DNA from 3 places in the Streptomyces sp. NPDC051310 genome. Region 1 is predicted to be linked to each of the others. Evidence: predicted binding sites of a transcription regulator. Region 1 holds the regulator's gene; each other region holds the start of a gene.
What was found. Region 1 encodes HrcA, which represses chaperone genes, less so after heat shock. Its sites were predicted from a motif close to TTNGCACTCNGNNNNNCNGAGTGCNAA; they were not measured.
Positions count from the first base shown of each region.

Region 2: a site for HrcA is predicted at 2,209-2,235, ahead of groL (chaperonin GroEL). Genes of this name have one in related genera too.
Region 3: a site for HrcA is predicted at 1,613-1,639, ahead of groES (co-chaperone GroES). Genes of this name have one in related genera too.

Region 1 covers NZ_JBITEO010000001.1:397,294-400,565, forward strand. Annotated here, with positions in the region: gene dnaJ (molecular chaperone DnaJ) at 1-1,134, opposite strand, end outside; gene hrcA (heat-inducible transcriptional repressor HrcA) at 1,134-2,150, opposite strand; gene ACIA79_RS01840 (MBL fold metallo-hydrolase) at 2,316-3,047, shown strand; gene ACIA79_RS01845 (DUF3097 domain-containing protein) at 3,058-3,272, shown strand, end outside.
Region 2 covers NZ_JBITEO010000003.1:325,551-328,822, forward strand. Annotated here, with positions in the region: gene ACIA79_RS06435 (SRPBCC family protein) at 1-308, opposite strand, end outside; gene groL (chaperonin GroEL) at 463-2,085, opposite strand; gene ACIA79_RS06445 (cold-shock protein) at 2,541-2,744, opposite strand; gene ACIA79_RS06450 (ubiquitin-like small modifier protein 1) at 3,150-3,272, opposite strand, start outside.
Region 3 covers NZ_JBITEO010000018.1:32,674-35,945, forward strand. Annotated here, with positions in the region: gene groL (chaperonin GroEL) at 1-1,011, opposite strand, end outside; gene groES (co-chaperone GroES) at 1,158-1,466, opposite strand; gene ACIA79_RS24045 (polysaccharide deacetylase family protein) at 1,674-2,657, opposite strand; gene ACIA79_RS24050 (methyltransferase domain-containing protein) at 2,740-3,272, shown strand, end outside.

The DNA.
Region 1 (3,272 bases):
ACGGCCGTTGAACGCGTCCTTCAGGCGCGAGAACAGGCCCTGCTGCCCCGGCTGGAACTGCCCGGTCGGGCGCTCCTCGCCGCGCAGCTTCGCCAGCTCCCGCAGCAGCCGCTCCTGCTCCGGGTCCATCTTCGTCGGCGTCTGGACCTCGACGTGCACGATGAGGTCACCGCGCCCGCCGCCCCGCAGGTGCGTGACACCGCGCCCGTGCAGCGGGATGGACTGCCCCGACTGGGTACCGGGACGGATGTCGACCTCGTCGACGCCGTCGAGCGTCTCCAGCGGCACCTTGGTGCCGAGTGCGCCCGCCGTCATCGGGATCGTCACCGTGCAGTGCAGGTCGTCGCCGCGCCGCTGGAAGACCGGGTGCGGCACTTCGTGGATCTCGACGTACAGGTCGCCCGCCGGGCCGCCGCCCGGGCCGACCTCGCCCTCGCCCGCGAGCTGGATGCGGGTGCCGTTGTCCACGCCGGCCGGGATCTTGACCGTGAGCGTACGGCGGGACCGCACGCGGCCGTCGCCGGCGCACTCGGGGCACGGCGTCGGGACGACGGTGCCGAAGCCCTGGCACTGCGGGCAGGGGCGGGACGTCATGACCTGGCCCAGGAAGGACCGGGTGACCTGCGAGACCTCACCGCGGCCCCGGCACATGTCGCACGTCTGCGCGGACGTACCGGGCGCGGCGCCCTCGCCCGAGCAGGTCGTGCAGACGACGGCCGTGTCGACCTGGATGTCCTTGGTCGTGCCGAAGGTGGCCTCGTTGAGCTCGATGTCCAGCCGGATCATCGCGTCCTGGCCGCGCCGGGTCCGCGAGCGCGGCCCGCGCTGGGACGCCGTGCCGAAGAAGGCGTCCATGATGTCGGAGAAGTTGCCGAAGCCGCCCGCCCCGAAGCCGCCGGCGCCGGCACCGCCGGACGCGGACAGCGGGTCGCCGCCGAGGTCGTAGACCTGCTTCTTCTGCGGGTCCGACAACACCTCGTACGCGGCGTTGATCTCCTTGAACCGCTCCTGCGTCTTCGGATCGGGATTGACGTCCGGGTGCAGCTCGCGCGCGAGCCTGCGGAACGCCTTCTTGATCTCGTCCTGGGACGCGTCGCGGCGTACGCCGAGCACGGCGTAATAGTCCGTGGCCACTACGACTCCGCCAGGATCTGTCCGACGTAACGTGCCACTGCGCGTACCGCTCCCATCGTTCCGGGGTAGTCCATGCGGGTCGGTCCGACCACGCCGAGTTTGGCGACTGCCTCGTCGCCCGAACCGTAGCCGACCGCGACGACGGACGTGGAGTTGAGCCCCTCGTGGGCGTTCTCGTGCCCGATGCGTACGGTCATCGCCGAGTCCTTGGCCTCGCCGAGCAGCTTCAGGAGCACCACCTGCTCCTCCAGCGCCTCCAGCACCGGCCGGATCGTCAGCGGGAAGTCGTGCACGAAGCGGGTGAGATTGGCGGTGCCGCCGATCATCAGCCGCTCCTCCGTCTCCTCCACCAGCGTCTCCAGCAGCGTGGCCAGCACCGTGGAGACGGTCCCGCGGTCCTCCGCCTCGAAGGACTCGGGGAGGTCCTGCACCAGCTGCGGCACGTCGGTGAAGCGGCGCCCGACGACCCGGCTGTTGAGCCGGGCCCGCAGGTCGGCCACCGACTGCTCGCCGAACGGCGCCGGGCAGTCGACCATGCGCTGCTCGACACGGCCCGTGTCCGTGATCAGGACCAGCATCAGCCGGGCCGGAGCCAGCGACAGCAGTTCCACGTGCCGCACGGTCGAGCGCGTCAGGGACGGGTACTGGACGATCGCGACCTGCCGGGTCAGCTGCGCCAGCAGCCGCACCGTACGGCCGACGACGTCGTCCAGGTCCACCGCGCCGTCCAGGAAGTTCTGGATCGCCCGCCGCTCCGGCGACGACAGGGGCTTGACCCCGGCCAGCCGGTCCACGAAGAGCCGGTAGCCCTTGTCGGTGGGGATGCGGCCCGCGCTGGTGTGGGGCTGGGCGATGAAGCCCTCCTCCTCCAGCGCCGCCATGTCGTTGCGCACGGTGGCCGGCGAGACGCCGAGGTTGTGGCGCTCGGTCAGCGCCTTGGAGCCGACGGGCTCCTCGGTGCCGACGTAGTCCTGGACGATCGCGCGCAGCACCTCGAGTCTGCGTTCGCTGAGCATCGCGCGCACCTCCAGCTAGCTCCGGTTACTCGGCGTTCATTGGCACTCACCAGGTCCGAGTGCCAGGTATCACCCGGCAAGTGTACGGCGCCCGGGTACGCCCCTAGCAAGGGCGGCGGTCACGCTACCGCGCGGCGGACCGCCCGGTACGGATAGCGTCGCGGTATGGACGACGGTTCGATCGCGTGGGAGAGGTACGGCTGGGAGCGGCTCGCCGAAGGGGTCGGCAGACGCCGGCTGCCCGTGTGGGACGCGACCACGGCCCTGGTGGCCGGTGCCGAGGGGGTGCTGCTGTTCGACACGGGCGCCACGCTCCGGGAGGGCGCCGAGATCCGGGCGCAGGCGCAGGCGATGCTGGGCGGCCGCAGGGTGACGCATATCGCACTGAGCCACCCCCACTTCGACCACGTGCTGGGCACGGCGGCGTTCGCGGGGGCGGAGGTCTTCGGCGCGGTGGGGGTCGACGCGCTGATGGTCCGCGAGCGGGACGGTCTGCGCACGGACGCGATCCGGCACGGGGTCGCGGTGGAGGAGGCCGTCGAGGCGGCGGACGTCCTGGTCGCGCCCCACCACCTGGTGAGCGGCGAGTGGACGCTGGACCTGGGCGGGCGGCAGGTGCTGCTGGCCAACGCCGGGCCGGGCCACAGCGGCCACGACCTGGCGGTGCTGGTGCCCGGCTCCCCGGAGGTGGTCCTCTGCGGCGACCTGGTGGAGGAGTCGGGCGACCCGCAGGCCGGACCGGACGCGATCCCCTCGCGCTGGCCGGCCGCGCTGGACCGGCTCCTGTCGTTGGGCGGCGACGACGCGGTGTACGTGCCGGGGCACGGCGCGGTGGTGGACGCCGCCTTCGTACGCGCCCAACGCGATGAGCTGGCCCGGCGGTTCGGGGTGTCGTAGCGTCTGCGGAATGCGCCGTTACGACCCTGATCTGACGCCCTCGTGGAAGCGGCCGGCCCCCGTGCCGGAGGTGGCCGCCGAGCCGGACCTCGTGGTCGAGGAGGTGGCCACCGGCTTCTGCGGGGCGGTGGTCCGCTGTGAGGCGGGCACGGTGACCCTGGAGGACCGGTTCGGCAAGCACCGGGTCTTCCCGCTGACGCCCCGCGGCTTCCTGCTGGAGGGCCG
Region 2 (3,272 bases), on a different contig from region 1:
GACGCGTCCGTGCCGTACGGCTCCCAGGTGTACGTGGTCTCCATCGGGTACGGCCCCCCGGTGGCGCGCATGGCCAGGCGCCGCCCGGGCTCGTACGCGGTGATCTCGTACGTGTACACCAGCCGCCGGCCGAGGAACCGCGCCACGAAGTCCGCCCGCGCGCCGACCTCGACCACCGAGGGGGTCCGCCATGCGACGGAGACGATGTTGACGTACCACTCGGGCGCGTTCGACGGATCGGCGGCGTACGCGGCGACCTCGTCGGCGGGGGCGTCGATCACGATCTCGGTGAGCACATCGACGGCCATGACCCCAGCGTAGGCCCGGTACTCGAGCCGCGGGACCTGCACCGTACCGGCTGCCCGCCGGCCGGCGGGCAGCCGGGAACGCCCGAGGGCGGCACCCCCTGGAGTGGGGGTGCCGCCCTCGGTTCCGTAACCGGGCCTACCGATCCGCGAGGGATCAGAAGTCCATGTCACCGCCCGGCATGCCGCCGCCGGCCGGCGCGGACGCCTTCTCCGGCTTGTCGGCGATGACGGCCTCGGTGGTGAGGAACAGCGCCGCGATGGAGGCCGCGTTCTGCAGAGCGGAACGGGTCACCTTGGCGGGGTCGATGATGCCCTCGGCGATCATGTCGACGTACTCGCCGGTCGCGGCGTTCAGGCCGTGACCCACGGGCAGGTTGCGCACCTTCTCGACGATGACGCCACCCTCGAGGCCACCGTTGGCGGCGATCTGCTTCAGCGGGGCCTCCAGGGCCAGGCGCACGGCGTTGGCGCCGGTGGCCTCGTCACCCTCGAGCTCCAGCTTCTCGAAGACCTGGGAGGCCTGGAGCAGGGCCACGCCACCACCGGCGACGATGCCCTCCTCGACGGCGGCCTTGGCGTTGCGCACCGCGTCCTCGATGCGGTGCTTGCGCTCCTTGAGCTCCACCTCGGTGGCGGCGCCGGCCTTGATGACGGCCACGCCGCCGGCCAGCTTCGCCAGACGCTCCTGGAGCTTCTCGCGGTCGTAGTCCGAGTCGGAGTTCTCGATCTCGGCACGGATCTGGTTGACGCGGCCCTGGACCTGGTCGCTGTCACCGGCACCGTCGACGATCGTGGTCTCGTCCTTGGTGATGACGACCTTGCGGGCGCGGCCCAGGAGGTCCAGGCCGGCGTTCTCGAGCTTGAGGCCGACCTCCTCGGAGATGACCTGGCCACCGGTGAGGATGGCGATGTCGTTCAGCATGGCCTTGCGGCGGTCGCCGAAGCCCGGGGCCTTGACGGCGACGGACTTGAAGGTGCCGCGGATCTTGTTGACCACCAGGGTCGACAGGGCCTCGCCCTCGACGTCCTCGGCGATGATCAGCAGCGGCTTGCCGGACTGCATGACCTTCTCCAGCAGCGGGAGGAGGTCCTTCACCGAGGAGATCTTGGAGTTCACGATCAGGATGTACGGGTCCTCCAGGGAGGCCTCCATACGCTCCATGTCGGTCGCGAAGTACGCCGAGATGTAGCCCTTGTCGAAGCGCATACCCTCGGTGAGCTCCAGCTCCAGACCGAAGGTCTGGGACTCCTCGACGGTGATGACGCCTTCCTTGCCGACCTTGTCCATGGCCTCGGCGATGAGCTCGCCGATCTGGGTGTCGGCGGCGGAGATGGAGGCGGTCGAGGCGATCTGCTCCTTGGTCTCGACCTCCTTCGCCTGGTCGAGCAGCGCACCGGAGACGGCCTCGACGGCCTTCTCGATGCCGCGCTTCAGGGCCATCGGGTTGGCGCCGGCGGCGACGTTGCGCAGACCCTCGCGGACGAGCGCCTGGGCGAGGACGGTCGCGGTGGTCGTACCGTCACCGGCGACGTCGTCCGTCTTCTTGGCGACTTCCTTGACCAGCTCGGCGCCGATCTTCTCGTACGGGTCCTCGAGCTCGATCTCCTTGGCGATGGAAACACCGTCGTTGGTGATCGTGGGGGCGCCCCACTTCTTCTCGAGGACGACGTTGCGACCCTTGGGGCCCAGGGTCACCTTGACGGCGTCGGCGAGCTGGTTCATGCCGCGCTCGAGGCCGCGCCGTGCCTCCTCGTCGAACGCGATGATCTTGGCCATGTGAAGTGGTCCTCCCGGACGGGGTGGAAAAGCCGGACCGCGCTGGCGCCCGCGACGGACGGCCCGCAGCCTTGTGGTTCCTTGCCCCACACGGCCTGCAGACCTCACCGACCCGGTCCTACGTTGTCACTCTCACCTGCAGAGTGCTAACGCCAATGATTAGCACTCGACCCCCGAGAGTGCAAGCGCCTCTCGGGGTTCGGGCCACGGGTCCCGGATCCGGGCGCGGCAGCCTCCGGGGGTACGCGCGGCGCGTGCGCGGGGCATGCGCGGAACGGGCCGACAGACCCCCGGCGACACGGACGCGAGCCTGCGCGGGACGGGCCGAGGGGCGGCCCCGGGGACACGGGCGCGGGCATGCGCGAGGGGCCCGCACCCTCCTCGGATGCGAGCCCCTCGGCACACAGAAGTCACTGGCCGGACGCGCCGTGCCGCTCTGGCTGTTCTGCTCAGTGCTAGCCGGCGAGCTTGACCATGTCCGCCTGCGGACCCTTCTGGCCCTGCGAGATCTCGAACTCGACTCGCTGACCTTCTTCCAGGGTGCGGTAGCCGTCCATCTGGATCGCGCTGTAGTGGACGAAAACATCCGCACCACCGTCGACCGCGATGAAGCCGTACCCCTTCTCCGCGTTGAACCACTTGACGGTGCCCTGAGCCATGCCTAACTCCCCTATTACTGGCCCTTGCACGAGACCGCACTTCGCGGACCCGGGTCAGACCTCACCCGCTGACAGGTGCGGGCGTGCGCCGGAACGCGTCGACCGCCGCTGAATGTATCTGTCCAACTGCCGTCTGCAACAGGTCAATCGGACGAGAATTCCGAGCAGGCGTGAACGGAAAAGTTGGCCGAATTGGCCAGAATCCCGGGCAAGTCGGGCCCGGCAAAACGCACATTCGGCGCAACATGCACGGACACTTTGACTGCATCTCGTCGTGCGCGGGCGCGAATTCATATGCGCGTGGCACGGACGGTGGCGGGGACTTCCCCAACTCTACCGCGCTCAACCATGCAGAATTGCCCCCTCCGCTTCGTGCTGCGGAGGGGGCAATTCCAGAAATCGGTGTCAGCCGCCGGCGACGGCCGGAATGATCGAGACGCCCGCGCCGTCCGGCGTGGCGGTCTGCAGGCCCTGCTCGAAACGCACGTCGTCGTCGTTGACGTAGACGTTGACGAAGCGGCGCAGCTT
Region 3 (3,272 bases), on a different contig from region 1:
GCCGCCGCCGTCGACGATGGTGGTGTCGTCCTTGGTGACGGTCACGCGGCGGGCGGTGCCGAGCACGTCCAGGCCGACCTGGTCGAGCTTGAGGCCGACCTCCTCGGCGACGACGGTGGCGCCGGTGAGGGCGGCCATGTCGCCGAGCATCGCCTTGCGGCGGTCACCGAAGCCGGGGGCCTTGACGGCGACCGCGTTGAAGGTGCCGCGGATCTTGTTGACGACGAGGGTGGAGAGCGCCTCGCCCTCGACGTCCTCGGCGACGATCAGCAGCGGCTTGGAGGAGCCGGCCTGGATGACCTTCTCCAGCAGCGGCAGCAGGTCGGCGATCGCGGAGATCTTGCCCTGGTGGATCAGGATGTACGGGTCGTCGAGGACGGCCTCCATACGCTCCTGGTCGGTCACCATGTACGGGGACAGGTAGCCCTTGTCGAAGGCCATGCCCTCGGTGAAGTCCAGCTCCAGGCCGAAGGTGTTGGACTCCTCGACGGTGATGACACCGTCCTTGCCGACCTTGTCCATCGCCTCGGCGATGAGCTCGCCGACCTGCTGGTCCTGCGCGGACAGCGCGGCGACGGCGGCGATGTCGGCCTTGTCGTCGATCGGGCGCGCGGTCGCCAGGAGCTCGTCGGAGACGGCCTTGACCGCGGCGTCGATGCCCTTCTTCAGGGCGGCCGGGGAGGCACCGGCGGCGACGTTGCGCAGACCCTCGCGGACCAGCGCCTGGGCCAGGACGGTGGCGGTGGTGGTGCCGTCACCCGCGATGTCGTTGGTCTTGGTCGCCACCTCCTTCACCAGCTGGGCACCGAGGTTCTCGTACGGGTCCTCGATCTCGACCTCGCGGGCGATCGTGACACCGTCGTTGGTGATGGTGGGCGCGCCGAACTTCTTGTCGATGACGACGTTGCGGCCCTTGGGGCCGATGGTCACCTTGACGGTGTCGGCCAGCTTGTTGACGCCGCGCTCGAGGGCGCGACGGGCGTCCTCGTCGAACTTCAGGATCTTCGCCATGGGGCTGAGTCAGTCCTCTCGTTGCGATCCTCGGCCGCGCCTGCGGCCGCCATCGCCGTGAAACGAACCGCGCCCCTCGCCGCCCGGCACTGTGGAGTCAGCGGGGGCCAGGGGCGCAGCTCAAAGCATTCTCTGCTTCGGGTGACTTACTTCTCGACGATCGCGAGCACGTCGCGGGCCGAGAGGACGAGGTACTCCTCGCCGCTGTACTTCACCTCGGTGCCGCCGTACTTGCTGTACAGCACGATGTCGCCGGTCTTGACGTCGAGCGGCAGGCGCTCGCCGTTCTCGAAGCGGCCCGGGCCCACGGCCAGGACGACGCCCTCCTGGGGCTTCTCCTTGGCGGTGTCCGGGATGACCAGGCCAGAGGCCGTGGTCTGCTCGGCGTCGAGCGGCTGGACCACGATGCGGTCCTCGAGCGGCTTGATGGCAACCTTGGAGCTGGTGGTCGTCACGATCCGACCTCCCCCTTCGGAGATCTCACGGGGTTAACTGTCTGAGGTGGCGACCAGGTGGATCCGTCGTCGCGGGTGCCGGACCTGCCCGTCGCTGTGTTGGCACTCTCCGGGGAGGAGTGCCAGAGCCGAGACTATGACCGCGGTTAGCACTCGGTCAAGCGGAGTGCCAATTCACGGCGGCGCGGCGTTTCCGGCGAGCCTCCGCTAGACGTAGTCCTCGAGCCGCGCGACCGCGTATCCCTTGGACGTGACGACGTTCATCACGTAGCGGATCATGTCCGGCATGGAACCCTTCCAGTCCTGGCGGCCGCGGAAGTGGGTGAGGATGATGTCGCCGGGGTGCAGGTCCCGGTCCCACTCGCGCCACTCCATGTGGTCGGGGAACGCCTCGGCCGACCACAGGGGCACGGCCTTGACGCCGCAGGACCGGGCGGCGCGCAGCGTGTCGGCGTTGTAGTTGCCGTAGGGCGGGCGGAAGAGCGGCGGGCGCTTGCCGTAGCGCTTCTCGATGATGTCCTGCTGGCCGCAGATCTCGTGCTTCTGCTCGGCGTACGACAGGGCGGGCATGTAGCGGTGGTTGAGGGTGTGGTTGTGCAGGGCGACGCCGGTGCGCTGCATCTTCGCGAAGTAGCCGTAGTCGTCCTTGACCAGGTAGTCGCTGAGGAACGCGCTGTAGGGGATGTCGAGTTCGTCCATCATCCGCAGCAGTTCGGGGTCCTTCTCCGCGCCGTCGTCGATGGTCAGGAAGACGATCCGCTCCTTGGTGGGCACGGTCGTGAAGACGGGCGGCAGGGTCGCGTCGCCGGCCTCGAAGCCCTTACGGAAGGTGATCTTCGGCTTCTTGCCGGGCGCGGGGGGCGGCGGCGCGACGAGGGGGGTGCGCTTCAGCCCCCACTTGCGGGCCACGACGGTACGGGCGGCGTGGGCGCGTTTGACCTTGTCGACGTAGGCGGCGAGGGCGCCGGCCGGCCCGGCGGCGGCCTGCTGCCCGGCTTGCGGCTGTCCGGGCGCGGGGGCGACGTCCCGGCCGGGGTCGGTCGTGCAGGCGGCGGGCAGCGAGGTGAGGAGCAGCGCCACGAGCACCGTGCGGGCGCGGCGCGGGGGGCGGCGGCGCCACCACGGGAAGGCGGGCCAGGGGAAGCGCCGGACACCGTACACCATTTGTTCTGTTTGTCTTACTAGCTGCATGGCGCCGCATCCTGTCAGCGCCGCGCCCCGCCGCCCCGCCGACACCGCCGCCCGGCGTGCACCATCCCCCGCCTGGCCCACAATGGGGCGGGTGACCGATCTCGCCGCCTTCTCCGCGCTCCTCACCGACGAGGGGCAGTCGCTGCTCGCCGCCCTGCGCGACTACGACCCCGCCCGGGAACTGGCCGTCGCCTCCCGCCTGCGCCGCGAGCACCCGGCCGAGCTGGTCACGGGGGCGCTCGGGCAGGCCCGGCTGCGGCAGCGGGCGGTGGCCAAATTCGGGGCGGAGGACGCCCACCGGATGTACTTCACGCCCCACGGCGTCGAGCAGTCGACGCGGGCCGCGGTCGCGGCTCACCGGGCGGCGCGCTTCGCGGAGCTGGGCGTGCGCAGCGTCGCGGACCTGTGCTGCGGCATCGGCGGCGACGCGATCGCCCTCGCCCGCGCCGGCATCCGCGTCCTGGCGGTCGACCGGGACCCGCTGACCGCCGAGACCGCCCGCGCCAACGCCGAGGCGCTCGGCCTGGCCGGCCTGATCGAGGTGCGCCGCGCCGATGTGACGGAGACCGACATCTCCGCGTACGACGCCGTGTTCGTGGACCCCGCCCGCCGCGG